DNA from 4 places in the Paenibacillus sp. FSL L8-0641 genome. Region 1 is predicted to be linked to each of the others. Evidence: riboswitches for the same ligand, from Rfam matches in the RefSeq annotation. Region 1 holds a riboswitch; each other region holds the start of a gene.

Region 1 (7,266 bases):
CGCCTCCCAAGATCGGAACGCCCCATCCCAAGGAAGCAGCTGTTGCTTCTTCTGTACATCTGAGTACAGATCGAGCTACTCCTACATTAGCAATGTTGCGTAAAAAACATGCGGACATTTTTAAAATGTGCGGCCCACACACCCGCCAAATTGCCTTAACCTTTGATGATGTGCCCGATTCTAGGTATACGCCGCAGGTTTTGGACGTATTACACGCCAACGGCATCAAAGCCACCTTTTTCATCGTCGGTCACCGTGCGGAAAAGCATCCGGGGATTATACGTCGTATTATCCGTGAAGGCCATGCTATAGGAAATCATTCCTATACTCATCCGGATTTTAGGAAGGCTACACCAGAACGCTTTCGCAACCAGATTACAAAAACAGAACGTATTTTACAAGCCAGCGCAGGTTTTCGCCCCAAGTTGATTCGTCCACCCTACGGTGAAATTACAGAGCCTCAAATAAAGTGGGCACGTCGTCATGGCTACATGATTGTCAACTGGAATGTAGACTCTCTCGACTGGAAGGGACTAAGTAAAACACAAATTCAGCGAAATGTGATTCCAGCTACAGGGCCTGGCTCTATTATTTTAATGCACGCTGGTGGAGGTCAAAGTTCCAACTTGCAAGGCACTGTCCAAGCTTTGCCGGGTCTAATTCACTCTCTAAAAGCTAAGGGCTACAAATTTGTGACAGTCCCCCGGCTACTCCACACATCGGAACGAAAATAACAGTATGTTTATAATTGAGGTCCAAGCTAAAGCAAGTAAAAAGGCTGTCTTACCAGCAGAAGTATTCTGCTCGTCAAGACAGCCTTTTTACGGATAGGACCTGATAAGAGTCCGACCTAGATATATACGGATATAGGCGTTATGTTTACATAATATATATTATGTTTAATTAAACTGTATATACGTACAATGCTATTTATCAATAACGTACAGCTTCACATTTTGAAATCCAAAGTCGTTCACAAATGATTTGTTGCCTGGAATAAAGATATCAATCCGCTTTCCTGTAATGGCGCTGCCCTGATCGCGAGCGACAGCTACAAAAGAATGATCCGGCAAACCTGGATGGGAGTAGCCTGTAACCAGTACTTTCGTGCCCATCGGAATGACGTTAGGATCTACCGCAATTGTACCTAGTTTAAGCGGATTGCCGTAGTAGTCCACTGCGCCCCATTTACCATTCTCATCGGCTGCGGCAGAATACGCTGAAGCCTTAACGTCAACTATTTTGCTATAGTTGAATGTTTTACCCCAAGCTTCAATCGTTGGCGCCTCATTCGCTGCTGCTTTCTCCGTAAGAAGCTGCGGCTTCGATTCCGAAGCTGCCTTTACACTTTTTTCGCCAGGCACCTTAATTTGCAGACCTGCATATATATTGCTGGAGGCAATGTTTGGGTTAGCCTTTGTTAGCTCGTCTACCGATACTCCATAACGTTGAGCAAGCAAAAAGAAGGTATCGCCCTCTTTGGCAGTGTGAAGCGAGGCAGCATCCGCTATTCCAGCTGTCTGTGCCAACCCTGCAATAGCTGCGGCAAGCACCGCAATTTTCATCGTTTTACCAATATGTTTTAAATGTTTCAAAGATATGTACCTCCTCTTTTATGCCTGCGAAGTTAGCTGTCGGATTCGGACTCAGGAGAAGCCCTATGCTTGTGCAATTCACCCCTAGGCATATTCCTCATCGTCTTATGACGTATCGGAATGGCTGCCGTTGTTACGTCCCCCGCACTTCCCATAGTTTGGGCCAGCATTTCAGCGCTTGTCTAACCGCATGCTGTCCCGGTAAGTTTTGGCTTACTGCATAATATCACAATTTTGTAACCTTATCCGCATGAAAATGTTGGGAACCCTGAACATCATACTACACTCGTTACAATTTTGTCATTAAGAAATCGATATTTGTTACGAAAGTATGGGGAAATGGTGACAAAATAAGAAAAGCCCTCCGTCAACGGAGAGCTCTTTTATGATTAGACCAGCACTTTCTTACAATACTTTGGCAAGAAAATCACGAGTGCGATCATGGCTTGGAGTGCCAAATACCTGGTCTGGTGCACCCTGCTCCACAATTTGACCGTTATCCATAAAGATAATTCGATCGCCTACCTCGCGGGCAAAGCCCATTTCATGCGTTACAATTACCATTGTCATACCGCCTTCGGCGAGCTTCTTCATTACATCCAGAACCTCTCCAACCATTTCAGGGTCCAATGCAGAAGTCGGCTCATCGAACAGCATTACGTGCGGCTGCATGGCCAAAGCACGCGCAATCGCAATACGTTGCTTCTGACCGCCGGATAGCTGGTTCGGATAGGTATTCTTCTTATCCTCGAGCCCCACGGTACGCAGGAGTTCTAATGCAATTTTTTCCGCTTCCTTACCTGACTGTTTTCTAACCTGCGTCGGTGCAAGCGTCAGGTTCTGCAACACTGTTTTGTGTGGGAACAGATTAAAATGCTGGAACACCATCCCCATTTTTTCCCGGGTTACATTAATATTATGACCACGAGCTGTAATCGGCTCGCCCTCAAATAAAATCTCCCCATCCGTCGGCTGTTCTAACAGATTCATACAACGCAAAAACGTACTCTTCCCCGAACCGCTGGGACCGATGATAACGACAACTTCTCCTTTGGCGATATCTATATCAATGCCTTTTAAAATCTCATTCTTGCCGAACGATTTACGCAATTGTTTAACGGTGATCACTGGCTCTCAACTTCCTTTCCCATAAACCAAGCAGCTTAGACAAGCTGAATGTCATTACAAAATAAATAGCGGCTGCGATTACGAACGGACTTAATCCTTCATAGGTGATATTCTTAATGACTTGGGCTTGGTACATAATATCCACCATCCCAATGGTCGAAATAATAGATGATTCTTTAATGATTGTAATAAACTCATTACCAATAGCAGGTAGTATAGATTTAAATGCTTGCGGTAAAATGACGTGACGCATTGCTTTGCTTCGCCCCATCCCGAGCGAACGGGCTGCTTCCATCTGTCCACGGTCTACAGCCTGAATACCCGCACGGAAAATTTCAGCCAAATATGCCGAGCTATTCAGAGACAATGTGATCACACCCGACTGGAGTGGGGTAAAATTGATACCCAGCGTCAAAGCAATTCCGTAGTGAATGATCATGAGCTGTACCAGCATAGGTGTACCGCGCAGGATCTCGACATATGTGGTACCTAACCACTCAATGATACGTATACCACTCATTCGCAGCAAGGATATGATCAGACCAATAATGAATCCAAACAATACTCCGAGTGCAGACAACAACAGAGTGTAGCCAATACCCGTAGCGTAAAGACTACGGTATTTCATAAATATATCTACAATGCTATTCGAAGAAACCTGTCTGTCGGCAGACAGTGCACTCGCTTCTGTAGAAAACTTCTCAATCGCCCCCTCCGCTTTCAGGCGAGCCAACGTTTTATTTACAGAGGTAAGCAATTCAGTATTTCCTTTACGGATACCTACGGCAGTTTCTGCACCTTCATCTTCAGGTACTGCCTTGGCAAGTGTCACGGTACCGTCTAGTGTGTATCCTTTAGCCACGGTATCTTCGATTACAACTGCGTTGATACGCTTGGTCCGAAGCTGGAGTACCAGATCGGATATTTTATCCAATGAGGTAACCGAAGCATTAGGCACTTTTTGTGCAATTTCTTCCTGAATACTCCCTTTCTGTGCACCGAGCTTCTCTCCTTTCAGAGTAGCCATCGTTGAATATTTGTCCTTATCCTCCGGGCGTACCATAATGACTTGTTTGGAGTGATAGTACACATCCGAAAAATCAATGCTCTTTCTGCGCTCATCCGTCGGTGTCATACCGGACAGTACCAAGTCTACACGACCACTTTGCAGAGCAGGCAGCAAGGAATCAAAGCTCATGTCCTCTGGGACCATCTCTGCGTTCAGATCCTTGGCGATTTCCTTGGCAATCTCCACATCGAACCCAACAATGGTTTTCTTACCATTAATGACTCTATAAAACTCATACGGCGGAAAGTCGGCACTCATGCCCACTACAAGTTTTTTCTGTGGTTTTGCTTCCGTTCCGTATGCATTGAGCATGGGAAGACCCGTCAACAGCAAGATAACCGCCGTCAAAACCAGGGCGGTAAAACGATATGCCTTTTTCAATCTTTTTTTCTCTCCTTAAATTCTTTATAATAAATAAGATTGTGTCATTATAAATGAATATGCATGATTATGCAATGAATGTTATAGTACAATTTCAGCATACCTAGCGCAGTACCTACATTACAGCTTATATAAAGGAGTTTTCAGCATGGATTTTAAACAGACCATTCAAAAGACAATTGAGCAGCATGCCCCACGCTTTAAGGACATTTCGTTATATATTGGGGCAAATCCTGAACTTGGAAACGAGGAATTTCTGGCCGCTGCCCGTTTAAAAGAAGAACTCATTTTTCACGGTTTTGAGGTCCAGGCACCCGTTTTGGGCATAGAAACAGCCTTTATTGCAACTTACAAAGCTGAAAAATCCGGACCGATTGTTGCTTTTCTGGCAGAATATGATGCTCTGAAAGGTTTAGGACACGCCTGTGGGCACCATCTGATATGCATGATGAGTACCGGTGCTGCCGTTGGCCTCAAGTCGATCATCGACGAAACTGGTGGAGAAGTACGGGTATACGGCACACCTGCCGAAGAAACTCGTGGTGCTAAGGTCCCTATGGCCTCTGCCGGTTTGTTTGATGATTGCGACATAGCACTTATGACGCATCCTTATGATCGTTACGAAAAATCAGGCAAATCGCTGGCGATTGATGCTGTACAATTCGAATTTTTTGGTCAATCCGCTCACGCGGCTGCCAGCCCGCACGAAGGCATTAACGCGCTGGACGCTGTGATTCAAACGTTCAATGGCATCAATGCGTTCCGTCAACAAGTAAAAAGTACAGTGCGTATCCATGGGATCATTAATCAGGGTGGGCAAGCAGCCAATATTATTCCTGATTACGCCTCAGCCCAATTTTATGTAAGGGCCGCTACACGTCAAGAACTGAACCCGCTGACTCGCCGTGTTATTCAAATTGCTGAAGGAGCTGCTTTACAGGCCGGGTGTCGTTTGGAGACCTCCAATTATGAGACTTCTTATGATGAAATGGTCACGAACCGTGTACTTTCCGATGCGTTTACCGCAAATTTGGTGCAGGCTGGCATTTCGCAAGAAGATATAACGGAAGGCGAAGATCATGGCTCCATGGATATCGGAAATGTATCGCTTCATTGCCCTGCTATTCATCCTTACATTCAAGTTATTGACGAGAAGCATGCCTTGCATACACCAGAATTCCGCGATTTGGCGATGCAGGACCGAGCCATGGAAGGAATGCTGCTGGCTGCGAGAACTTTGGCATGGACTGCTTGCGATGTAATCACGAATCCTGAACTGCTAGCCCAGATAAAAAAAGAATTCGCTCTGCTGAATAACGAACGCTAAATCTTAATTCCGTGTTATTTCAGAAAGGAGTAGCCAGCCATCATGGATAGTATGAGTAGCTTTTGGACGTTGTTTATTGTGATAGACCTCATCATTTTTTGGTTTATATTCCGTGCAATACGCAGGAACCGGGGAAACAGAAAAACACGGCGCCGGAATGCTTTTTTCCTCAGCTCCCCTTCTCCTTCTTCCCTTACGCAGGAGCGTCATCCAGAGATTACGGAGCTGATGCAGCTATTGGAGCAATCCATTCCCGTCTCCTATGCTCATAGCGTAAGGAATCGTGTAATGGAAGCCCACCCAGAGATTACGGAGCAAGAATATGATTGGCGTTGGCATGAGCTAAAACGATATTTTATGCTATGCGCGATTATGAATCGTGTGCCTATGTTCAGTAGTGATGTGGATGAATTATGGCACGAAATGTTGATGTTTACCCGCGAATATCAGCAATTCTCGGAAGCTTTTTTTGGTCGTATGCTTCACCATGCGCCCCATTCTGGCGGCTCTCAGCCGATGCCGGAGGAGCGTGCGTGGTTTGATTGGTTGTATGTGGAATGCTTTGGCTGGAACCGCTATAGCGCCAGTTTGTGGGGGACTTTTTTTAATCATCCATTACCGAACGACGAGCTTTCACACTATTACAAACTCACAACTTCGGCGCAGCCAGCAGGTAACCGTTGGAATACTCAGGAGAATATAGCCATTTCACAGCAAGCCCAACAAGCGGTTCATAAGATTGTACAACATCTGCGCGAGCGGGTGAATAAAGCGGTGGATGATCCTGAGGGTAAGCAATTGCCTAAGGTCAACTATTTACAGGTCGACTATCTGTTATTAGCTGTTGTATGGTATTCATGGTATCAACCTGAACAATTTGCCATACACATGCACCCGGATGCTACAGGCAATGCCGGGTTAGCTAGCTCATCTGGTTGTAGCTCGGCAAGCGGCTGCTCGAACTGGGATACGCATCACTCGCATCATCATTCCTCCCATGACAGTTCTCATCATGGAGGCTCTTCTCACCATGATTCAGGCGATTCTGGTAGCCATTCTTCGTGTAGCAGCGGCTCTTCATGTGGAAGCAGCTGTGGTGGCGGGGGCGACTGATCATAGCAAAAAAGGGAATTCCTCAGCCAAACACTGGCTAAAGGGATTCCCTTTTTCATTAATATGAATATGGTGTTCCTACTCCGTTCAGTCCGTCTTTGTGAGCAAATGATAAATATCCATATACGCTTCGGCTGAAACATCCCAACTATATTCTCCTGCGAAAGCCGTCTGTGTAAGCTTCGACCAATGCTCAGATTGGCGATAAAAATGAACAGCACGACGAATGGTGTTCAGCATATCATGTGCATTGTAGTTCGTGAAGCTAAATCCGTTTCCTTCCCCTGTAGACTCATTGTAAGCCTGCACAGTATCGTTAAGGCCTCCAGTTTCTCGCACAATAGGGATACTTCCATAACGAAGCGCTAGCAGTTGGCTGATCCCGCAAGGCTCAAACCTTGATGGCATAAGATACATATCGCTTGCCGCATATATTTTTCGTGACAGAGGTTCGCTAAAAGCAAGCTGCGCCGACATTTTCAGTGGATAGCGTCCCGCTGCCTCACGGAACCAATGCTCAAAAGCCGGATCCCCTGTTCCCAAAACGACAAACTGGATATCATCATAATACAAGATTTCATCAAGCACTCTCGTTACCAGATCTAGCCCCTTCATATCTACAAGTCGGGTTACCATGGCAATCATAGGTACGT
Region 2 (7,266 bases), 2.8 Mb from region 1:
CGAATACGTTTTGTTCACCCACGAGTTCATATGGAAGCCAATATGGTACTGGTTGAAGCATTACGTGACGGTAAACCGGAGGTTCGTTTGTTGCCTCCGCTCATTGTATATCAGGAAAATGGGAATTATACTCAGGAGATAAGAGATATCTATGGAGAAGTAAGCAAGGGGGATTCTGTGTGAAAGCAGCTGTACAAAAAAGCTTTAGTAACAGCGAAGAAGAACGGGGAAAGTTGTATCTTGTTGCAACACCCATTGGGAATCTGGACGATATGACCTTTAGGGCAATTAACACCTTAAAGTCGTGTAGTATTATCGCTGCCGAAGATACGCGGCAGACACGTAAACTGCTCACTCATTTCGAAATCACACCGGATATGCTCTTTAGTTATCATGAACATAATAAGGTTGCCAGTGGGCCTGAACTGATACGTTACATAATAGAAGGGAAAAACTTGGCGCTGGTTAGCGATGCAGGTCTACCGGCCATTTCTGACCCTGGTTCGGATCTGGTCAAGCTGGCACTGGAAGCGGGAATTAGCGTCATCCCCATCCCAGGAGCGAATGCGGCACTATCTGCTTTAATTGCCTCAGGACTGGATACAGAAAGGTTCACCTTCGCTGGTTTTCCACCACGGGAGAAAAAGGACCTGGAGAAGCTGTTGCTATCGTTTCAGGTATCTCACGGCACAATTATTTTTTATGAATCGCCTCATCGTATTGTGAAGACATTGATGGTGTTGAAGGAAACATTAGGTTCACGCAAAGTGGTGCTTGCGCGTGAGCTGACCAAGCTGCATGAGGAATGGGTACGAGGAACCGTGGAGCAATGCCTTGCTAAACTAGAGGAAAATCCACCGATTGGTGAGTATTGTCTAGTGGTTGAAGGAAAAGACGAAGAGGAAGAAGAACAGGAACGTCAGGCATGGTGGCAGTCCTTATCTTTGGAGTCCCACGTCGCACATTACGAGCAAGAGGGACTTACACGCAAGGACGCAATGAAGCGTACAGCCACAGATCGTGCAATCTCCAAGAGAGATGTTTACAACGCACTCTTATGAATATCTGCCTAAACAAAAAAGGGCCTTCCAACGGTTGGGTTCAAACCGTGGAAGGCAACAAGGAGTGTATATGAAAAAGGTTAGAATTAACAATATCTGATAAGTCTATTATATACTAAAATTCTCAGTTTGTCACAGGTGTTGGGATTTCAGAAATGCAATCTTGGCAAACAATTTTCCCTTTGAAGTAAATTACGTTCTCAGCATTACCGCAGAAGATACAAGCAGGCTCGTATTTTTTAAGCATGATGCGTTCGCCATCAACATAAATTTCCAACGCGTCTTTTTCCCCGATTCCCAGGGTACGGCGCAATTCGATTGGAATAACAACACGTCCGAGCTCGTCGACTTTTCTTACAATACCAGTGGATTTCATCATAATAAATCAGGCTCCTCTCGCCGTTTAAAATAATATAAGTGTCATGATTCGACAAAATTTTCTCTTTTCTGATATTTACTATACCAACGATTCCCAAAACAGTCAACCTAAAAAATGTAGTAACAGTCTGATTATGCAAAAGTATTTAGATTAAAGAGCTTTACTCATGTGCATTGCCTTATCTTATTGATGATTTATTCAATTTGTCGATTTGGAAATGTCGAAAAACTATAATTCGACATATTACGACAAAGAATGTCGAATGAGGGAAATGCTTTAGGATTTTATTGTATTTTAATCCATTATTCCGAATATTAAAGGAGCTGATATCTTGCACCAGCCACTCAGTGAAGAAAAAGTATTTAAAGACCCGGTACATAATTACATTCATGTTCAGGATACTGTGATATGGCGGTTGATCAACACGCCGGAGTTCCAACGTTTACGCCGCATACGGCAGTTAGGCACATCGTATCTTACGTTTCATGGAGCGGAGCATAGCCGTTTTTCACATTCATTGGGCGTATATGAGATTACGAGAAGTATTATTTCTCAATTTGAACGTGGAGATTTCCCAGATTGGCCGAAAGAGGAAAGGCAGGTTGCTCTGTGTGCAGCTCTATTGCATGATGTGGGGCATGGCCCATTTTCACATTCAATTGAGGAAGCCTTTCATATGAACCATGAGGATTGGACATGCCGCATTGTACTGGGAGACACGAAGATCAACGCCGTGCTACGGCAAGTCGACGAGAAGCTTCCACAAAAGGTGGCTGCAGTTATAGCCAAAACGTATGATAAGCCGATTGTTGTTAACTTGGTGACCAGTCCGCTAGATGCCGATCGTATGGATTATTTGTTGCGGGATGCTCATTCGACAGGTGTCAACTACGGCACGATTGATTTGGACCGTATTTTACGACTGTTGCGTCCTCATAATGGGAGAATTGTTGTGAAGGAATCAGGCATGCATGCAGTAGAGGATTATTTAATGTCACGCTATCAGATGTATTGGCAAATTTATTTTCATCCTGTAACACGCAGCTCGGAGATCCTTTTACGTAAAATTTTCAAGCGAGCAAAGGAATTGTCTAAAAATGGATATGAGTTTGGTTTTCTGCTGAACCCGCTGCCGGATCTGTTGAAAGGAGAGCTTACAGTAGAGCAATATCTGATGCTCGATGAGTCATTAATTCAGACCGTATTTAGCCAGTGGAAACGAGAAAAGGACGAAATTTTAAGTGATTTGAGCAGCCGCTTTATGGACCGTAGATTGTATAAATATGTAGAGATTGAAAATATGGATACAGATACCATTGACAGTATTCGGAAAGCTTTGGAAGAGGCTGGTTTGCACCCTGAATATGATTTTGAAATTGATTTTCCGACGGATCTTCCTTATGATGTGTTTCGGCAGGGTGGCTCGACGGACAACCAGATTTTACTGCTTGGACGTCAGGGCGAGGTGAGTGAAATATCCGAAGTTTCGGAAATTGTGCGCTCCATAAGTGGTATTCACCGAGGGAAATATCATATGTATTTTCCCCAGAATAAATTGAACGCGGTAAAAGACAGGCTTCCTGCCGAAATAAGGAATTATTTTGTCAAAGAATAGACAACTATATAGAAATGTAAGTAAAAAAAGGAGATGTAAACCTTGGATTTGTTCGACACTCATACTCACTTGGATGCGCCACAATTTGACGAAGATCGTGAAGAAGTTATAGCACGTGCTGTCGAATCAGGAGTAACGCGGATGATCAATATCGGATTTAATCGTGAGACCATTCCATCCACCATGAAATTGGCCGAGACGTATGATTTTATTTATGCGGCAGTTGGATGGCACCCGCAGGATGCGATTACAATGCAAGAGGGCGATTTAGAATGGATTGCATCGTTATGCAGTCATAAGAAGGTCGTAGCCATCGGAGAGATCGGTCTGGATTATTATTGGGATACATCACCGAAGGATGTTCAGCATCGGGTGTTTCGAAATCAAATTGGTCTGGCTCGTGAGCTCAAAATGCCCATTGTTATTCATAACCGGGATGCCCATGAAGATATTGTTAAGATTTTGCGTGAGGAAAAAGCGAGTGAGATTGGCGGAGTCATGCACTCCTTTTCTGGGAGCTGGGAGACAGCCCAAATGGTGCTGGATATGGGATTTCACCTTTCCTTCGGTGGTCCTATTACGTTTAAAAATGCCAAGCAGCCAAAAGAGGTGCTGGCACAGGTGCCACTGGACCGTCTGCTCATTGAAACGGACGCGCCCTACCTGACGCCGCATCCGTTTCGCGGGAAGCGAAATGAGTCTGCGCATGTGAGACTGGTAGCAGAGGCTGCAGCCCAAATTAAGGGGATTACAGTGGAGGAATTAGTGTCAATAACGACCCAAAATGCCTTGGAACGATTTGACATTCAATAAAAAAGCGAAGAAATCGATCAAAATAAAGAGATAGACGAAGCTAATCATGAATTTGTTGCAGGAAACTCGAGAATATTACAATATTTTAACCGAATATTTTGAAAAATGTACTTGAAACCTGCTTTACAACATGCATGGAAACAGGATATCATCTTTTCAGTGAATTGTTGTTTGAATGTAAACATCAACAAGTCATTTCATGAACCAGTCTCGCTGAGTCCCTTTTACAGGGAACGGGGGAACCGATATGGCTTACAGTACGTCCGGCTTATGTGCAAGAAGGGAACGTCTCTTCCGCCAGCCGGCTCGACCTAAATTCTTTTCCCAGATGGGATTGAACAGGTAGAGGAGCCGTATTTCGATTTCTTTCTGGGTCTTCGGGGTGAATGTGAAGGCGACCGCCATGAGCGGTTGACCCAAGCTAGGGCGACTCTCTACGTCCGAACCCGACAGCTAACCCCGTAAGCGTAACAAGAGAGAAGCCATCTCGTGCATGAGTTTTCCCGCATATTCACACATGCCGGAAGCCACGAAAGAGCTCTCTAGTCTCTTTCTTTGGCTTTTTTTGTTGTGAATAAAAGAAAATCTGTCATCATACTGTGGTTAAACAGGGGAGGACAGCATGCCGCGAAGACGGGTACATGGTGCAGGACAGTCGCAGTTTGGGCTTGTCTTGTAGAAAATCTGTTATAGTCACGTCAAATCTCAACTATGTCTTACTCCAGACGGCGGGCTATGTAAGGAGGACGGAGGAAATGGGCATTTTCCAAAAAGAGGAGACCCATGAGTCACGCTCATCCAGCATGTCTTACGTATTGCGTTGGAAGCAAGAGAATGTGCGCCAGGCTGCTTTGGTTGCTATTTTTCTAATCGCGCTAACGATTATGATTTCAATTCTGATGTACACGCAATCTAAAAAACAAGTCTTTTTTGTCATTGATGGCAAGGCATCTGCGGTAGAAACCCGGGAATCCAAGCTTCAAGATTTGCTGAGCGAGCATTCCATTTCACTTCAGCCGCATGATACAATTTCTATGCCGCTAAATGGAGCAGTACAGGATGGGGACCGCGTAGTCATTAAACGTGCCAATCAAGTTAAAGTATCTTCAGGCAATGAGACGAAAAAGCTGTACACAACAGAAAATACAGTAGAAGGTGCCATTCGTACCTCGGGCTATAAATTATCGTCAACGGATAAAGTTTATCCTGCGTTGGATGCCTCTGTTTCGTCTAACATGGACATAAAAATCGTCCGTGTGAAGAAACAGCAGGTCGAACAGAAAAAACAGGTGCCTTATCAGGTCATCAAAACGGCCGATCCAAGTCTTTATAAAGGCGATAATCGGGTCATTCAAAGCGGCAAATCGGGTGTGGTAGTCCAGCACGTTCAAAAGGTATATCATGATGGAAAGTTGGTATCCAAACAGCTGGTTAACAAGGAAGTTGCACAGAACCGTGTGGATAAGGTTATTGCGGTAGGAACGAAGAAAAAGCCGGTCGTTCTTGCTGCTTCCGTCGGTCCCAATGATGCGGTTAAGACAACAACGGTTAGTTCGGGCAGTGCTGTCCGTAAAGCAGGCGTCAATTTTAAATATAGCAAAGTTTTACAAAATGTCTCCATGACGGCGTATTCCTCACAGGAGCCAGGTATCGGTACACGTACTGCATCCGGCACGCGCGTGACGGAAGGCCGTACCATCGCTGTCGATCCGAGTATAATTCCAATCGGCTGGTGGGTGTATATCGAAGGGGTGGGCTTCCGCCGTGCGGAGGATACCGGTGGCGCGATTAAAGGCCACAAAATCGATGTGTATTATGAGAGTTTGAGCCGAGCCAACCAATTTGGTCGTAAGCACGGTAAAACCGTATATGTTATCGGACCGGTAAAGCCTGAAATCAACTAAAACAGGTTGTGTATGTTGAGGGCAATGCGATAGTATTAACAACATAGTTATGCCATGCTAAGAAGAGGATATCCTCTTCTTATTTTGTTTTCAAAAGCAGGGAAAGATAAATATAGCTTGCTGTGTAGCAGTGGAGGGAAATGCAAATGATCAAGGAAGTGATTGTGGTAGAGGGCCGGGATGATACGGTGGCCATTCGCCGCGCTGTTGAAGCGGATACGATAGAAACTGGCGGCTCAGCCATTAATAAAATGACGCTGCGTAAAATTGCATTGGCGCAGGAGCGGCGGGGGGTCATCATTTTAACCGATCCCGATCATGCAGGGGAGCGCATCCGTAAGATTATCGCTTCCAAGGTACCCGGCTGCAAGCAGGCCTTTATACCCGAGGCAGAAGCGACGCGCAAAGGAGATATTGGTGTGGAGAATGCCTCACCGGAAGCGATCAGACACGCTCTCGCACGGGTTCATACGACAGTAGAAGGCGCCGACCCGCTGATTGAGTGGGCGGACCTGATTGATGCTGGACTTATCACCCACCCCAATGCTGCTGCACGCCGTATGGCCTTAGGGAATGTGCTGGGTATTGGTTATTGTAACGGAAAGCAGCTACATAAACGGCTCTCTGTATTTCAGATCAGCCGCGAGGAATTTGCCGGAGCGCTGGCACAAATTGAAAGTGAAGGATTGTGATATCCGTATGACAGGAATTCAAGATATAGCAACACCGCGGCGTACAAAGGAAATTATTCAACGGCACGGTTTTTCGTTCAAAAAGAGTTTGGGACAAAATTTCCTGATTGATCAAAATATTCTCAATAAGATTGTGAATGCTGCCGGATTGGATGAGACGAAGGGCGCACTTGAGATTGGTCCTGGGATTGGCGCTTTGACCGAGAAGCTGGCGCAATCGGCCAAGGTAGTTACCGCTGTTGAGATTGACCAGCGGCTACTGCCAATTCTCGAAGAAGTGTTGGCCCCTTATGAGCATGTGAAGGTACGTCATGGAGACGTGCTGAAGCTGGATTTACGCGAGGTGTTTGCAGCTGATTTTGCAGACGTGAGTAAAGTAAGTGTCGTGGCTAATCTGCCGTATTACGTTACTACACCGATTCTGATGAGGCTACTGGAGGACAAGCTCCCTTTGGAGAATATCGTCGTTATGATCCAAAAAGAAGTGGCTGAGCGTATGGCTGCGTCTCCTGGAACGAAGGATTACGGTAGTCTGAGCATTGCAGTACAATATTACAGCGAACCTGAATTAGTCTGTATTGTACCGAATACAGTATTTATTCCCCAGCCAAATGTGGAGTCTGCAGTCATTCGGTTGCGTGTACGGGAAGCCCCTCCGGTGGAAGTGGTGGATGAGAAGCACTTCTTTGAAGTGGTTCATGCTGCTTTTGCCCAGCGTCGTAAAACGATTTCCAATAACTTAAAAAGCCGATTCTTCACCAAAGAGAACAAGGACACGTTGGAGCCGTTGTTGCAACAAGCT
Region 3 (7,266 bases), 1.5 Mb from region 1:
CCGCAAAATTGCCAAGCTAGAGGAAGAGCTGGGTGTAAATCTCTTTGATCGTCGGGGCAAACGGCTCGAAATTACGTCCACCGGCCGATTTGTTTATACATTCGCACTAGAGCAACGGCAACGACAGCTTCGCTTCTTACAAAAGCTCTCCCAGCACAAAAATGAAGCCCAGAGTATGCTTACACTCGGCGCAAGTCTCACGACACTCCAGACAACGCTGCCTACCCTTGTCGAAGCTTTTATGAGCAAGCATCCTCAAACCGAGCTGAAGCTGCTCACCGGTAAAACCCATGAAATCGTCGCCTTTGTACGTGACAAAAAAGCAGACGCCGGTATTGTCGGATCTGCCATTCATGAAGTCGGACTGCGTTGCATTCCGCTATTTGATGATCATTTGGAGCTCGTTGTTCCCATTGGACATGAATTAACCGTCAAGACAGGAACGGCCTCGATGAAAGATCTGCAAGGACTGCCGATGATTATTTTCTCCAAAGGAACCTGGTATCGCAGTCTGACGGATGACTTGTTCCAGCGCAGCGGCATCATGCCGGATATCCGCATGGAAATCGACTCCTTCGAGGCAATTGTACGCCTGCTTCCAACCTGTAAGGCTTCTGCCTTGCTACCCAAATCCTATTTGCGCAGCGAACTATTACGGGATAATGGACTCACTGCACTGTACTTGCCCGATTTGAAGGAGACACGCCGAACGACCTCCCTCATTTACTCGGAGACGACCGATCTCGGTCCGACAGCACGACGCTGGATTAGCGAGACACGTGCGTCGTTTGCAGGCTACCGTATGGTGTAAAGGGTTTAGCCCTCTTCATTAACATTAACAACCTCATCCTCAAAGCGGCCGATATTATCATTCGAGCCGATGATGACCATAATATCGTCGGCTTTTAATCGATCCATAGCCGTCGGTGCGATCAGGATACCATTCGCCGTATGAAGCGCCACGACGCTACAACCAAAGCGGGTACGGGCATTTAGCTCTGCTAGCGTTTTGCCATTCAGACATGCAGGTACATTGAGTTCCACAATACTATATTCCTTAGACAACTCCAAATAATCGAGCAAATTAGGCGTGACTAGCTGGTGAGCCACCCGGATACCCATATCCCGTTCTGGATAAATAATCCGGTCCACACCGAGCTTTTCTAACGCACGCCCGTGCAGCACAGATATGGCTTTGGCTACGACTTTTTTCACACCCAGCTCCTTCAGCAAAATGGCGGTGAGGATGCTTACCTGAATGTCATCACCAATAGCAACAATGCCACAATCGAAATTACGGATGCCCAGTGATCGCAACGAGTCTTCATCGGTAGCGTCCGCCACGACAGTATGTGTCAACATCTCACTCATACTGTCCACAACATCCTCATTCCGGTCAATGCCTAGCACCTCGCACCCCATATCCACCAATTGCAAAGCCAGGCTTGAGCCAAACCGCCCCAAGCCAATAACTACAAACTGCTGCGTCTTCATATCTACTCGAAAACTCCCTTATCCTATAATCATTTTACCTTCCGGATGACGATATAATTCTTTACCCTTTTTCGGCCCCAGTGCATAAGCTAGCGTGAGTGGCCCCAGTCTACCTGCAAACATCGTCAGGGTAATCACCAGCTTGCCTATGACTGTCAAATCAGGTGTAAGCCCCATCGACAGCCCCACCGTACCAAACGCAGATACCGTCTCGAACAAGATCATCAGAAAATGATGATCTTCGGTTGCCGACAAAATCATCGTCACCCCGATCACGAACAGCAACCCCAGCAGTGTAATGGTCAAAGCCTTGTAAATTCGTCCCTGCGCAAGTCGGTACTTGAACAGTACAATATCTTCCCGCCCCCGCAGCATCGAAATCACCGCTCCAATGAGCAGGGCGAATGTTGTGGTCTTAATCCCGCCTCCAGTAGAGCCAGGAGAAGCCCCGATAAACATGAGTATGATGATAAAAAACTGCGTAGCCTGCCGCAAGCCTGCAATGTCCAAGGTATTGGCACCTGCGGTACGGGGAGTAACGGACTGGAATAAAGATCCCAATAGCTTACCACCCCAATCAAGCGAGCCGAGAGTCTTCGGATTCGTAAACTCAAATACAAAAATCACGAGCGTGCCGACTACAATCATAGCGCCCGTCATGCTGAGTACCACCTTGGTATGCAAGGACAGTCTCTTGCGCTTGCGATATTCTGCCAGGTCTGACATCACTACAAAACCAATGCCGCCTGAAATAATCAAAAACATGGCTGTAAAATTAACAATCGGATCATATACATAACCTGTCAAGCTGCGAAATTCACCGAATAAATCAAAACCAGCATTGTTAAACATGGAGATGGCATGCCAGATTCCAAAATAAATCGCCCTGCCTACGGGCATATCAAAGGACCAGCGAACCGAGAATATCGTAGCGCATACGCCTTCAATAACCAGTGAGTACAGTAATACCTTACGGATTAACCCGACAATTCCCTCTACAGAAGTCTGATTCATCGCTTCCTGCAAAATGAGACGCTCCCGCAGGGAAATCCGACGCTTGAACACCAGTGCAATCAAGGTAGCCATGGTCATAAAGCCTAGGCCGCCGATCTGAATGAGCGCCACGATAACAACTTGACCAAAGGTTGTAAAAAAGGTCCCCGTATCCTTTACGACAAGCCCTGTAACACAGGTCGCGGAAGCGGCAGTAAACAAAGCGTCTATAAACGCAAGTGGCTTTCCTGTTGTATTGGAGATCGGCAGCATTAACAATAAACTACCTATTAGAATGATAATGGCAAAGCCCGCAACGAATATCTGCGGTGGAGAAAGCCGGAGCCAGCTTGCATTGGGATTCATCTATTCATCACTTCTCTCCTAATCCTTAAAACTATAAAAACAGTGATTTAATACGGTGTAAGCTCGCTACGCGTTCCATTTGATCTTCCGATCGTCGTTGCCCCTGAATTTTTTGATTTTTCCAAACCTTAGTTAACTATAATTAGCATTCCCTGAATACAGGAAGAATGCATGTCAAGCACTACTCGGCCCCCTGTGCTATTGGCGGGCAGTAGCGAAGGGGGCAGAATTGTTCTGAAGAAGCGAAGCGTTTGCCTTTATCTCCGGATTTTAACCATTAAAGGGGGTATACAATCAAAAAATCCGGGGATAACAGCAATCGGAAGAATAATCTGCACCCGCAGCGGTCTATCTAACCAATCCAAACACTTTTATACGCACAAAAAAAGACACCGGAAAACCGAGTGCCTGACTTGGTTCCTGCTCATAGCCTACGAGGTTAGCTGACGGATTCGGGCAGCACAGTATGCCCTATTTACACTTCCGATCCACCAGTGATCGGCTGTAAAATTCACCCCAGTAACATGGTTCCCCCGTTTTCCCATAGAAATTCGGCTCAACTGTATATCATTACCTATGTATTTTATAGGCATTGCCTCAAGATTATAATCCTTCTATATCCAGATCACAAAACCGATTTCGTCGAAAAAACGTGAAATTGGCTTTATTTTGCGAATGGGCATCGTTTAATCGCAGCTTATCTTATTTTATTGGAACTTTAAAGTGCTTTCACTCTATTTTCATGAATATCGCTGGTCTGTTGGCGGGAACCTGTGCAGTATGATATCTTTAATGGATGTTCTTATTTACAGATTAAGGAGGAAACTCATGAATCCTATCGGGAAACCGGTCGTGCTCACGGCCAACTTCAAAAAATTAGGCTTGCTGGGCGGGATTGGCCTGATTTGCTTTTTTATCTTTCAATTGCTTATTCCCTCGCTTAGCAATCCAAGTCCAGAATCAGTAATGAATGCAAAGGTCATCAGCAAACAAGAAGCGGTTATACACGCATTGGACTTCGCCCGCTCCGAGCTGGGATATACTGAATCACAGCCAGAGAAGCCTCTGGTGACCTATCAGGCCGAAACAGATTTGTACGGTTATTTATCTAGAGAAAAACTGCTTCAACAGTACGACCGTACATGGAAGAAAAATTACCCTTACGAAACCTTTCGGGTCGATCTGCCTGAATCCTCAGCGAAGAGCAAGCTGCAAATTCACGTAGATTTATCCACTGGGAAGGTCGTTAGTTTTAAACGGATCACCTCCAGCACCAATTACACGCAGGCTGATATTTCTACGGATGAACAAGCACGTAACAGGCTTGTACGTGTGGCTGAGGACGGCATGACGCTTGAAGCCAAGGAGCAGGCGGCCGCTGTATGGGTGAAGCGCTTTGGCTTTAAGCCGGCGGATTTAAAGCTCGCGACCACTGAACAAGAAGGCGGATTAAAGTATACCATAGACGATAAAAAAATCGGCGCCTCGGTACTTACACTGGCTTTTACTTTTGAAAACGGTGATGTTCGCTCCTTCACTCAAAGCTTTTCGGCCCCGTCGTCCTATACCGATTATATCGAAAAGCAAACATTTTGGGCGAATTGGATGACCTATGCGGGTTATGCCCTGTTTAGCTTTGCGCTGGGTGTACTTGCCATTGTGTATGCATCACTCACCCGACGACATACTTCATTTGTACGCGGCATTGTTCTATCCGTTATATACTTTATTGCTAGTATAGCTGGGACCATGAACATGCTGCCTTTATTGCAAGCAGAAGCAGGCGGTAAGGGCATGCTTATATTTCTTATGGTTTTCCAGATTGGTGTTACCTTCGTCATGGCTGTAGCGCTCTACTTCTCCTTGGTCGGCGGTGACGGACTTATGCGTCAGGTTGGACTGAATGCATGGCCACGTGCGAAAGAGCCGGGCTACGGGCTGTATGTGCTTCGCAGTATGTATGTCGGCTACTTGTGGGCCTTTATTTTACTCGGGGTACAATCCATTTTATTCTTTATACTGGAGCGCACATTTAATACATTCTCCACAACAGATGCCACGCAATCCCCTTACAATATGGCTTATCCATGGCTGCTGCCAATTATGGCCTGGATGGCAGGTATTGGAGAAGAGACTGTCTACCGTCTGTTTGGTATTCCGATGGTCAAAAAAATAGTGAAAAATACTTTTGTTGCTTGTCTGATCACCACGCTGATTTGGGCACTGGGACATACACTTTATCCGATCTATCCAGTGATTTCCAGACCTATTGAGCTGACTTTTCTTGGTTTGCTGTTCAGTTTTGTGTTCCTGCGTTACGGCTTTATTGCCGCTATGTTCAGCCACGTTATTTTTGACAGCATTCTAATGGGACTTAGTGTGATAAGTCTGGGAGACACTGTGAATGTGAGCGCTGGTCTATTCTGGATCTTACTTCCAGCCATCGTGGGTTACATCATTTATTGGTTTAGTCCTAAAAAACCAAATCGAATGATGTTTGAACCTATACAAAAAGAGGAGTCGCATTCTACGACTCCTCCTCCCGAAGGGCAGCTATAATCTGACGCGCAAGCTTATCCCCAATAGAGAGAGGCCGGAAGTCTTCGACACTGGCCTCTCTTATTTTTTTGAGCGATCCAAAATGCTTAAGCAGTAACTTACGCCGTTTCTCGCCAATGCCTGGAATAGAGTCCAGCCGGGAAGTTACCATAGATTTGCCGCGTTGCTCGCGGTGGAACGTGATGGCAAAACGGTGAACCTCGTCCTGAATCCGTTGCAGCAGGTAAAATTCTTCGCTATTACGTGCAAGTGTCACGGCCTCAGAGGATTCTCCCACCAATAGTTGGGATGTTCTATGTTTGGCATCCTTCACCAAACCACATACAGGAATGAACAAACCCAGCTCATTTTGCAATACATCGGTCGCCGCCTTAATTTGTCCACGTCCACCATCGACAACGATCAAGTCGGGACGTTCCAAATTTTCCTTAAGCACACGTTCATATCGACGCCGGATAACCTCACGCATTGTTTCATAATCATCGGGTCCCTGCACAGAACGGATTTTATATTTTCGATACTCCTTCTTGGCAGGTTTGCCATCAATAAACACGATCATGGCTGAGACTGGATCGGAACCCTGGATGTTGGAGTTATCAAACGCCTCCACCCGGTGCAAGCTATCCAGCCCAATGGCACGTCCGAGATTGCTTGCAGCTTTGGATGTTCGTTCCTCATCCCGCTCGATCAGCTTAAACTTCTCATCCAAAGCTACACGTGCATTTTCCGTCGCCATGCCTGTCATTTGCTTTTTCAGTCCACGCTGCGGTACAAGTACCTTTACATCCAACCATTCAGCCAGAGCGAGAGCCGCCGTACTTGGGTCCTCCAGTCCACCGGATAGTTGAGTTTCTGTTTCCTTTATCTCGGCATCTTGGTCACCAGCTTGATCTTGATTCGTTGCCGCTGCATAAGTTGCCTGTTCTTCAGCCACCAGTAGTGAGTCAGCAGAACGCTCTGTCTCCGTTTGTATCGCTTTCTCATCTGTCTGTCCGGTAACATCGGCTGTAGGTGCACTGTAGAGTGCAGTTTCTGCCGCAACCGGTTGATCGACATTGACCTGTTCCGCCTGCATCAGCTTAGGAGAATCCGGCAACAATATTTCCTGCGGCACTGCTGGGTTGTCACTATAATATTGCGCCACATAGGACATAAAATCACTGTAAGCCTCACCGTAGAAAGGAAAAGTCGACATATGGCGCTCGATCATTTTACCTTTGCGGACATATAGGATCTGTACACACATCCAGCCCTTATCTACTGAAAAACCGAATACATCTCGATCTTTCGCATCCGATGTGGTGATTTTCTGCTTTTCCATCATCGCGCCGATGCTGATAATCTGATCTCGCAACTCCTTGGCCCGCTCAAAGTACAATTCCTCTGCGGCCTCCTGCATTTTACGCTGAAGATCCTTTTTAATTTCCTCATGTCCCCCGCTCAAAAAGGAACCAATTTCCTGACCAATCTGGTCATACGTTTCCTTCTCGACCTCTTTCACACAAGGCCCCAAACATTGATGCATGTGATAATACAGACACACTTCCTTGGGCATCACACCACACTTGCGTAACGGATACATACGGTCCAGCAACTTCTTCGTCTGATGTGCCGCGTAGGAATTGGGGTACGGTCCAAAATATTTTGCTTTATCTTTCAGAACGCGACGGGTCACCTCCAGCTTGGGGTGTGCCTCGTTCGTAATTTTCAAATACGGAAAGGTTTTATCATCCTTCAATAGCACGTTATAGCGTGGCTGGTACTTTTTAATGAGGTTGCACTCCAAAATGAGTGCCTCCATATTACTGCCTGTAACGATATATTCAAAATCACGAATATCGGAAACCAGTCGCT
Region 4 (7,266 bases), 1.4 Mb from region 1:
CCGAAGAACATAACCATCCCCGTTGTGACATTCCAGAATACGTTGTTATCTGAAAGACCTTCAAACCCCGAACCATTATTTGCGGCAGATGACGCATATTCATAGAGCACCTGAGTCAACCCGTGATAGCCAGGGTTAGTGACCGCATCATATCCCCAATGACTCATAAACGCAAGCGCAGTTGGGGCGAGAATGAGAAACGGATGTACCAAAATGGCAACGGCGATCAGCTTCATTTCCTTGCCTTCAATTTTCCTTCCCATAAATTCCGGAGTTCTCCCGACCATCAGTCCGCATATAAACACACCCAGAATCGCATACATCAGCATATTCATCAGCCCGACACCCTTGCCGCCAAAAATGACGTTTAGCATCATTTCTCCCAAAGCAGCCATGCCACCTAGCGGGGTTAGTGTATCATGCATATTATTGACCGAACCTGTCGTTGCCGCTGTTGTGACCGCAGTGAATAAAGCCGATTGTCCAATACCGAAACGAACCTCTTTCCCTTCCATGCTTCCCTGAGAAGCATCCACACCCAGTGTCTGGATTAACGGATTACCTGTCTTCTCAGATACATACGTAATGGATAGAAAAATAAGAAACAATACCATCATGGAGCTAAAAATAATCCAGCCCTGCTTACGATTACGGGCAAACAATCCAAAGGTATACGGCAACGAAGCCGGCATTACCCACATTGCCAAAATTTCCAGCACGTTCGTCCAAGGACTTGGATTCTCAAAAGGATGCGCAGAGTTAGCTCCCGCATAACCGCCCCCGTTCGTCCCCAAATGCTTGATGGACTCCAGAGAAGCAATGGGTCCCATAGAAATTTGCTGTTGTGTTCCGCTCAGCGTCGTAAGATCCGCCGTAGGCTGTAGCGTCTGCGGTACCTTCAATCCGACCAGCACCAGCGTAAGCACAAAGGCCAGCGGCAGGAAAATCCTTATAATAGCTTTAATAAAATCTTGAAAGAAATTGCCCATCCCTTCACCGCGCCGCGTCAATCCTCTCATAAAAGCCGCAGCAACCGAAAAACCGGAAGCAGCCGAAGTGAACATCATCATCGTGACGAACGCCATCTGTGTCAGATACGTAAGCCCGCTTTCTCCGCTATAATGTTGGAGATTCGTATTCGTCATAAAGCTGATTACCGTATTAAAAGCTAGTGATGCTTCCATATTACTGTTTCCAGCCGGATTACCGGGAAGCATTCCCTGTAAACGCAACAGCAAGTAGCTGATTGCCACAAGCACGGCGTTCGTAGCAATGAAACTCATAACATACGTAGTCCAACGCATGCTCTCCACTTTCTTCAAGCCTACTACCTTATAAATCAGCTTTTCTGTTCTGCCAAAAATCCGATCCGTCCGATTCGGTTCATTCGAGAATACATGATACATATATGTACCCATTGGCTTTACCAAGAGCAGCAATATAACGATCACAATTCCAATTTGAAGCAGCTCCATCCTCTATTCCTCCTTCAAAATGCTCCTGCGTTTGGAACAACAGACCCGATTCAGACCATCTATGAAGTGCACACGTTTGCGAAAAACTGCTACCAATATGCTTTAATGCTCAGATCTGTTGTTCCCGCCCGCTCTATCCCTACAAGTGACTAGAACTTTTCAGGGTTCAGGAGTGCGTAGATTAAATACATAAACACAATAGCTGTAAGCCCGAGTATAACGATCATCCTCTTCGTCCTCCTTTAGAGGTCTGCGCATCACACCAGCGTACAAACAGCAGTATCACTCCATAACTCACAGCCATGACGAGCAGCATGTATATATCCATCATGTTTATACCCTCCGTATCGGTCCTCAGATCGCCATTCTTATTCCATCATAAAATCATAAAACAACTATGTCATAAGTGCTTATCCGTTCAGCAGAAAACCCACCTCTCCGTTCAATGTGTAGATCACATGGTCCGCTCCCAATCCCCGATAAATTCCTTGTGGATTACAGCCGTGTGTAATAACATAGATCGATTCCGATGTTAGTGGTCGACATATTTGCAGGAAACGGCAAGTCAGATTCAAGCTGTTCTCGAACAAATACACACTACCAATTTCTTTTTTTGGAAAATTCCATTTTCCCGCTTGCATGGTATTGATGCGGACAATGTGCTCCACACCCATTTTTTTGAGCTGTCGTTCCTCCTGGGCGCTATTCGTGAGAACTGCAAACGCCAATTTTTTAAAAATAAGCAATTTCACAAAACTTCTGCCCGCTTCATTCGGTGCAGTGACAATAATTAACCGACCTTCCATCAGTAGCTCCTCTCCCGGTATAAAAAGACAACAAAAAGAAGCCGAAGGAAAAAGGCTTTCCTCCGGCTTCTGACATATCCATGATAAAATAAACCATGGCTGCACACGGCGGTTTGTTGCCTCTCCCTGTACGCTTACGAGGTTAGCTGTCGGATTCGGACGTGAGAGTCGCCCTATTTCTGGCACTTGACCGGAAAATTCACCCCATGAGACACACGGCTTCCGAAGCCGTACAGTCTCGATTGGTTCCCCCGCTTTTGCAACTGCAAAATTCAGCGCTGTAGACATTTCGTTGTTGCTTCATTCAAGTTAATTTGAAATTACGTCTTGAATCATACACCCGCGCATGGAAGACTGTAAAGCTCAACTGCAGGGTTATAAATCGGCCTTTAGAGCATAGAAGATGAATAATAACGCTTACAATGCAACTATGCCTCTCACAGCTCCTTCAATCTCTGTTTTTCATCCTTTTTTGAAAATGACAAGCATGTCAATATTGGCGTAGGGTAAAGCGTTATTGGCCTTTTTTTGTAAAAAGAGAAGAAAATACGCTATATGTACCAGCTAAACACCGATTGAACCCACTTTTATAAGAAGAAACACCTTAATTCGCTCCATTTGCGGTGCGATTTACTGTTTTGAGCAAAATACGATTTTACAGCGCCTGAGGTCTTTATACAGCTTTTCCAGACTTGCAACCCTTCTTTGAATTGTCTACAATTTAATTGCTGGATATTGAATGAGGAGAGATGCTATGACCGTTTATGAATATGATGCGCAAACCCTGCAAGGGAAACAAATTCCGTTATCCACATTTGAAGGGAACGTTCTGCTTATCGTGAACACTGCCAGCAAATGTGGGTTAACCCCCCAATACAAAGCGCTACAAGAGCTATATGACCAGTATCATGAACAGGGGCTCGAAATTTTGGGATTTCCCAGCAACCAGTTTGCCAAACAAGAGCCAGGTTCCAGTGAGGAGATCTCCGAGTTTTGCCAGATCAAATATGGTGTCACCTTTCCGATGTTCGCCAAGACAGATGTCAATGGCGATCAAGCACCCCCCTTATTTCGCTACCTGACCCAAACAGCTCCGGGGGTATTAGGGTCCAAAGCGATCAAATGGAATTTTACTAAATTCTTAATTACAAGAGAAGGTAACGTATTTAAGCGCTATGCACCGCAAACTACTCCAGATAAGCTGGCGGGAGATATAGAGAAGCTTTTGCAGCAAAACTGACATTCTTCATTATCACAGTTAATAAACGACCTGTTGCAACCGTGGCTTCCGTGGCTAAAGAATATAACGAAAAATACTTAACAAAAAAAAGCATCCTTTCACGTAAACCGTGTCAGGATGCTTTTTTAACTAGGTCTTGCATATAATGCGGTCGAGAGGACTCGAACCTCCACGGGCGTACGCCCACTACCCCCTCAAGATAGCGTGTCTGCCATTCCACCACGACCGCAAATCATAATGTATTGAGGCAACAGATTTATTATACTCTCTCATCAACTATTTGTAAACAAAAATATTATAATTATTTTAACTTACATATATGAGCGATAATAATACCGTCCTGTATAAAGATAACCGCTTGCTGAACTATGCATTAATGTTGCCCCCTTACGGATTATCAGAACCACCTGGCACTTAACTAAGTAATTAATTTGACAAAATAACGTATTTACGATTGTAAAAACACGTATAAAAGTGTATCATAGTTTCAGATGGTTAATTCTAACATGTTTACTGATGATTATTATAACACACCAATTATTCCGTAAGAATCCGTAAGGGGCGATTTCTTTTGAACAACAAAATGCCTGTCACCTCCTTCGGGTGGGCCATCAAACAACGGCTTGTCGAACTTCGACTGGATCAGAAAACATTTTGTGAGACACACAATATTCCGCCTTCACGCTTGTCCAATCTGATTCACGGCACCCGCAAAGCACAAAGGTACAGAAAACAAGTTGCTGCAATTCTGAACATCGACGATAACGATTATAAGGAGGCATCGCCACTCTAAATCCAACAAGCATTCCAGTTACATACAGGTCATTCCATATCACCAAGAAACCAAATAAACCCGTAAAGCGAACTCCTCCAGTTCGTTTACGGGTTTTCAACCCAGACAATCTTTAGCCAAAAAATCATTCCGGCTTTGTTTTATCCTTCTCACTTTTTTGCTTACGATATTTCGCAAATTCAACATATTCTAAAATAAAATTCTGTTCTTCCGTCTCAAGATCTTCTGCCTGGCAATTCAGTGGCCCCATCACTCCAAAAAAATAAGCAGCCTTCTGCTCCTGAAGTACGCCTTCTCCCGGCTTAATCCCTTTCATTAACCAATCGAGCGATACATTAAAAAAGTCCGAAATCTGAATTAAATGAGTGGTACCCGGCGTTGTTTTCCCCCTTCTCCAATCACCGAGATTCCCTGAACTGATTTTAAGCTTTTCACAAAATGCCTTCTTGGTCATTCCCCGATCTTTAATCAAAGCTTCAATGCGCTGATAAATAGTTTGATCTCCCAAAATGTTTCCCCTCCGAAACAGTAACTTTTTCTGAAATAATTTTCATTTTTCAGCCTTACTCATTAGTAATCCCCATTAAATCCTAAGCAACCATTACCCCATAGTAGAATTGCGCTGGTTTTTCTCTTTACGAAAGCGGGTAAATTCAATATACTCAAGTATAAAATTTCTTTCCGCCTCACTAAGCGGTTCCCCCTGGCAATTCAGTTGCCCTGAAGCGTCAAAAAAATAAGGGTCTTGCGACTCCTTCAGCACCTCACCCTGTATATCTCGACCCAGCATAATCCAGTCCAGACTCGCATCAAAAAAAGAAGCGATTTCAATGAGTTTATTCGTGCCCGGCGTCGTTTTTCCTCTTTTCCAATCCCCGAAGTTCCCTGTACTAATGCCTAACTGCTGGCAGAACGCCTTTTTCGTCATTCCCCGTTCCTTGATGAGTTCCTCGATGCGATGGTAAATAGATTGCATAGAAGTTCCTTCCTCCCTAGCAGGCTCTCAAATAACGATATCATGTTCTCTGTTCCCATTTCAAAGATCACGTATGCTAAAATTACCGAATTATGTATGTTGGTTTCCATTATACCACAACACGCAACAAAAACCGCCTGTTTTCCGAAGAAAGGGCGGTCTTTAAGCCAGTCCACTTACGCCAATCACGTAGCAGAGTTGTCGATTTTAAGTAAAATATGCTTCAATTCATTCAAAGTTTCACTCAGATGCAATAAATCTTCTTCTGGCAGATACACCAGTCTTTCTTGAATTTTATTGGAGAAGGTATGAAATACCTGTTCACAAAAAGCATCGCCTTCCTGTGTAATCGCCACATTCACGACTCTGCGATCCGAATCACACGACTGGCGGTCAGCCAACCCATGCTCCACCAGTTTGTCCAGAAGAGGAGTCATGTTCGGACGTGAGACATTAAGCTGTTTGGATAAATCAGATACCGTAGACGAACGTACTTCACGCAGGAGCATTAGCACCTGAAAGTTATTAGGCGACAAGTGTAATGGGAAATCGAGCGGACCGTAGGTGAAAAATTTCTTCTTCACAATCGGAAACAAGCCCAAAATATTTTCTGATATATTTCCTAACAGTTGAGTGTCCATATTTTTCACCGTCACTTCATAAGTTTATACTTATCATTCTATAACATTATGGCGTTATATTATACTATGGAATCATTATTTCATCATAATCATTACTTTATTACATCATTACACAAATAAAAAAAGCCTCTACCGCGAGAGACTTTTCCGTTCATTCCATTGATGCGGTCGAGAGGACTCGAACCTCCACGAGCGTACGCTCACTACCCCCTCAAGATAGCGTGTCTGCCATTCCACCACGACCGCATAACAAAATATAAATGGTGAGCCATGAAGGACTCGAACCTTCGACACCCTGATTAAAAGTCAGGTGCTCTACCAACTGAGCTAATGGCTCATGCTGTTCATCCAAGCTGTCCGCCATTAGACCAGACCTCAGGAATTCCCCTTAAGCATGCAACATGTAGTCTATAAAGACAACAATGACCCGTAGGGGATTCGAACCCCTGTTACCTCCGTGAAAGGGAGGTGTCTTAACCCCTTGACCAACGGGCCTTATTATTATGCGCCAACTTGGCGACAAGAAAGAGTATATCAAATAGAATAACAAATGGCAATACTTATTTTTTAAATTTTAAAAAAAGCAGTTTTTATCATTACAAAATGCATGTCCACTTACATTAACTTATCTATAATCATCTAATCCCTGAAAAATCATGATAAATGATTGCAATATCACTTACATTTACTTATAATCACTTACGAGATACCGAAATCATTATATTTCAGAGGAGCTTTCTATGTATCAGGAAGAACGAATGTTAAAAATCGTTGATTACTTACAGCTTCATAAGCGTATTTCGGTGGATGATATTTGTGAAATTTTTAATGTTTCACGGGATACGGCCCGTCGAGACCTGGTAAAACTTGAGGAGCATCAAAAAATTATTCGCACCCGCGGCGGCGCCCTTCTCCCTAAACTGCATCACGATCCAATTGGAAATTATAACGAAAGACTACTTACTGTATCTGAGGAGAAACAAGTGATCGGACAATTGGCTGCCAACATGGTACGAGATAGGGATCGTATTATATTGGATTCCTCTACCACCGTACAGGCGTGTGCAGAAAGACTGAATGTGCAGGAATGTTCGGTTATCACCAATTCAATTAATCAGGCCGACGTACTATCTGGAAAAGACGGTGTCTCCATTCATCTGTTGGGAGGCCGCCTGCAAAAAGAGCACCGGTATGTATATGGCTCGTCCGTAATCGCCACTTTGTCTCACTATTTTGTAGACAAAGCTTTTATCGGGATTGGAGGCATATCATCCCACGGACTAAGCCTGATTCATGAAGAAGACGGTATGCTGAAGCATCAGATGATGAAACAGG

What was found. A riboswitch is a leader RNA that binds a small molecule or an ion and turns the genes downstream of it on or off. The one in region 1 is predicted to bind cyclic di-AMP.
Region 2: another riboswitch for cyclic di-AMP. It lies ahead of MKY16_RS00140 (3D domain-containing protein); the one in region 1 lies ahead of MKY16_RS12645 (3D domain-containing protein).
Region 3: another riboswitch for cyclic di-AMP. It lies ahead of MKY16_RS19775 (TrkH family potassium uptake protein); the one in region 1 lies ahead of MKY16_RS12645 (3D domain-containing protein).
Region 4: another riboswitch for cyclic di-AMP. It lies ahead of MKY16_RS06790 (hypothetical protein); the one in region 1 lies ahead of MKY16_RS12645 (3D domain-containing protein).

Annotation. Positions count from the first base shown of each region.
Region 1 covers NZ_JBBOUW010000001.1:2,854,327-2,861,592, forward strand. Annotated here, with positions in the region: gene MKY16_RS12640 (polysaccharide deacetylase family protein) at 1-734, shown strand, start outside; gene MKY16_RS12645 (3D domain-containing protein) at 927-1,595, opposite strand; cyclic di-AMP (ydaO/yuaA leader) riboswitch at 1,602-1,770, opposite strand; gene MKY16_RS12650 (amino acid ABC transporter ATP-binding protein) at 2,001-2,723, opposite strand; gene MKY16_RS12655 (ABC transporter substrate-binding protein/permease) at 2,710-4,173, opposite strand; gene MKY16_RS12660 (M20 family metallopeptidase) at 4,322-5,500, shown strand; gene MKY16_RS12665 (hypothetical protein) at 5,543-6,613, shown strand; gene glgA (glycogen synthase GlgA) at 6,701-7,266, opposite strand, start outside.
Region 2 covers NZ_JBBOUW010000001.1:25,851-33,116, forward strand. Annotated here, with positions in the region: gene MKY16_RS00115 (tRNA1(Val) (adenine(37)-N6)-methyltransferase) at 1-183, shown strand, start outside; gene rsmI (16S rRNA (cytidine(1402)-2'-O)-methyltransferase) at 180-1,061, shown strand; gene MKY16_RS00125 (AbrB/MazE/SpoVT family DNA-binding domain-containing protein) at 1,186-1,440, opposite strand; gene MKY16_RS00130 (HD domain-containing protein) at 1,772-3,055, shown strand; gene MKY16_RS00135 (TatD family hydrolase) at 3,098-3,868, shown strand; cyclic di-AMP (ydaO/yuaA leader) riboswitch at 4,070-4,352, shown strand; gene MKY16_RS00140 (3D domain-containing protein) at 4,624-5,772, shown strand; gene rnmV (ribonuclease M5) at 5,919-6,464, shown strand; gene rsmA (16S rRNA (adenine(1518)-N(6)/adenine(1519)-N(6))-dimethyltransferase RsmA) at 6,472-7,266, shown strand, end outside.
Region 3 covers NZ_JBBOUW010000001.1:4,365,606-4,372,871, forward strand. Annotated here, with positions in the region: gene MKY16_RS19765 (LysR family transcriptional regulator) at 1-811, shown strand, start outside; gene MKY16_RS19770 (potassium channel family protein) at 817-1,494, opposite strand; gene MKY16_RS19775 (TrkH family potassium uptake protein) at 1,513-2,853, opposite strand; cyclic di-AMP (ydaO/yuaA leader) riboswitch at 3,267-3,420, opposite strand; gene MKY16_RS19780 (CPBP family intramembrane glutamic endopeptidase) at 3,682-5,412, shown strand; gene uvrC (excinuclease ABC subunit UvrC) at 5,381-7,266, opposite strand, start outside.
Region 4 covers NZ_JBBOUW010000001.1:1,498,407-1,505,672, reverse strand. Annotated here, with positions in the region: gene kdpA (potassium-transporting ATPase subunit KdpA) at 1-1,475, opposite strand, end outside; gene MKY16_RS26100 (potassium-transporting ATPase subunit F) at 1,625-1,702, opposite strand; gene MKY16_RS06790 (hypothetical protein) at 1,886-2,281, opposite strand; cyclic di-AMP (ydaO/yuaA leader) riboswitch at 2,397-2,569, opposite strand; gene MKY16_RS06785 (glutathione peroxidase) at 3,036-3,521, shown strand; tRNA gene MKY16_RS06780 (tRNA-Leu) at 3,668-3,750, opposite strand; gene MKY16_RS06775 (hypothetical protein) at 4,093-4,314, shown strand; gene MKY16_RS06770 (helix-turn-helix domain-containing protein) at 4,439-4,822, opposite strand; gene MKY16_RS06765 (helix-turn-helix domain-containing protein) at 4,916-5,290, opposite strand; gene MKY16_RS06760 (MarR family winged helix-turn-helix transcriptional regulator) at 5,476-5,931, opposite strand; tRNA gene MKY16_RS06755 (tRNA-Leu) at 6,095-6,177, opposite strand; tRNA gene MKY16_RS06750 (tRNA-Lys) at 6,193-6,268, opposite strand; tRNA gene MKY16_RS06745 (tRNA-Glu) at 6,355-6,426, opposite strand; gene MKY16_RS06740 (DeoR/GlpR family DNA-binding transcription regulator) at 6,672-7,266, shown strand, end outside.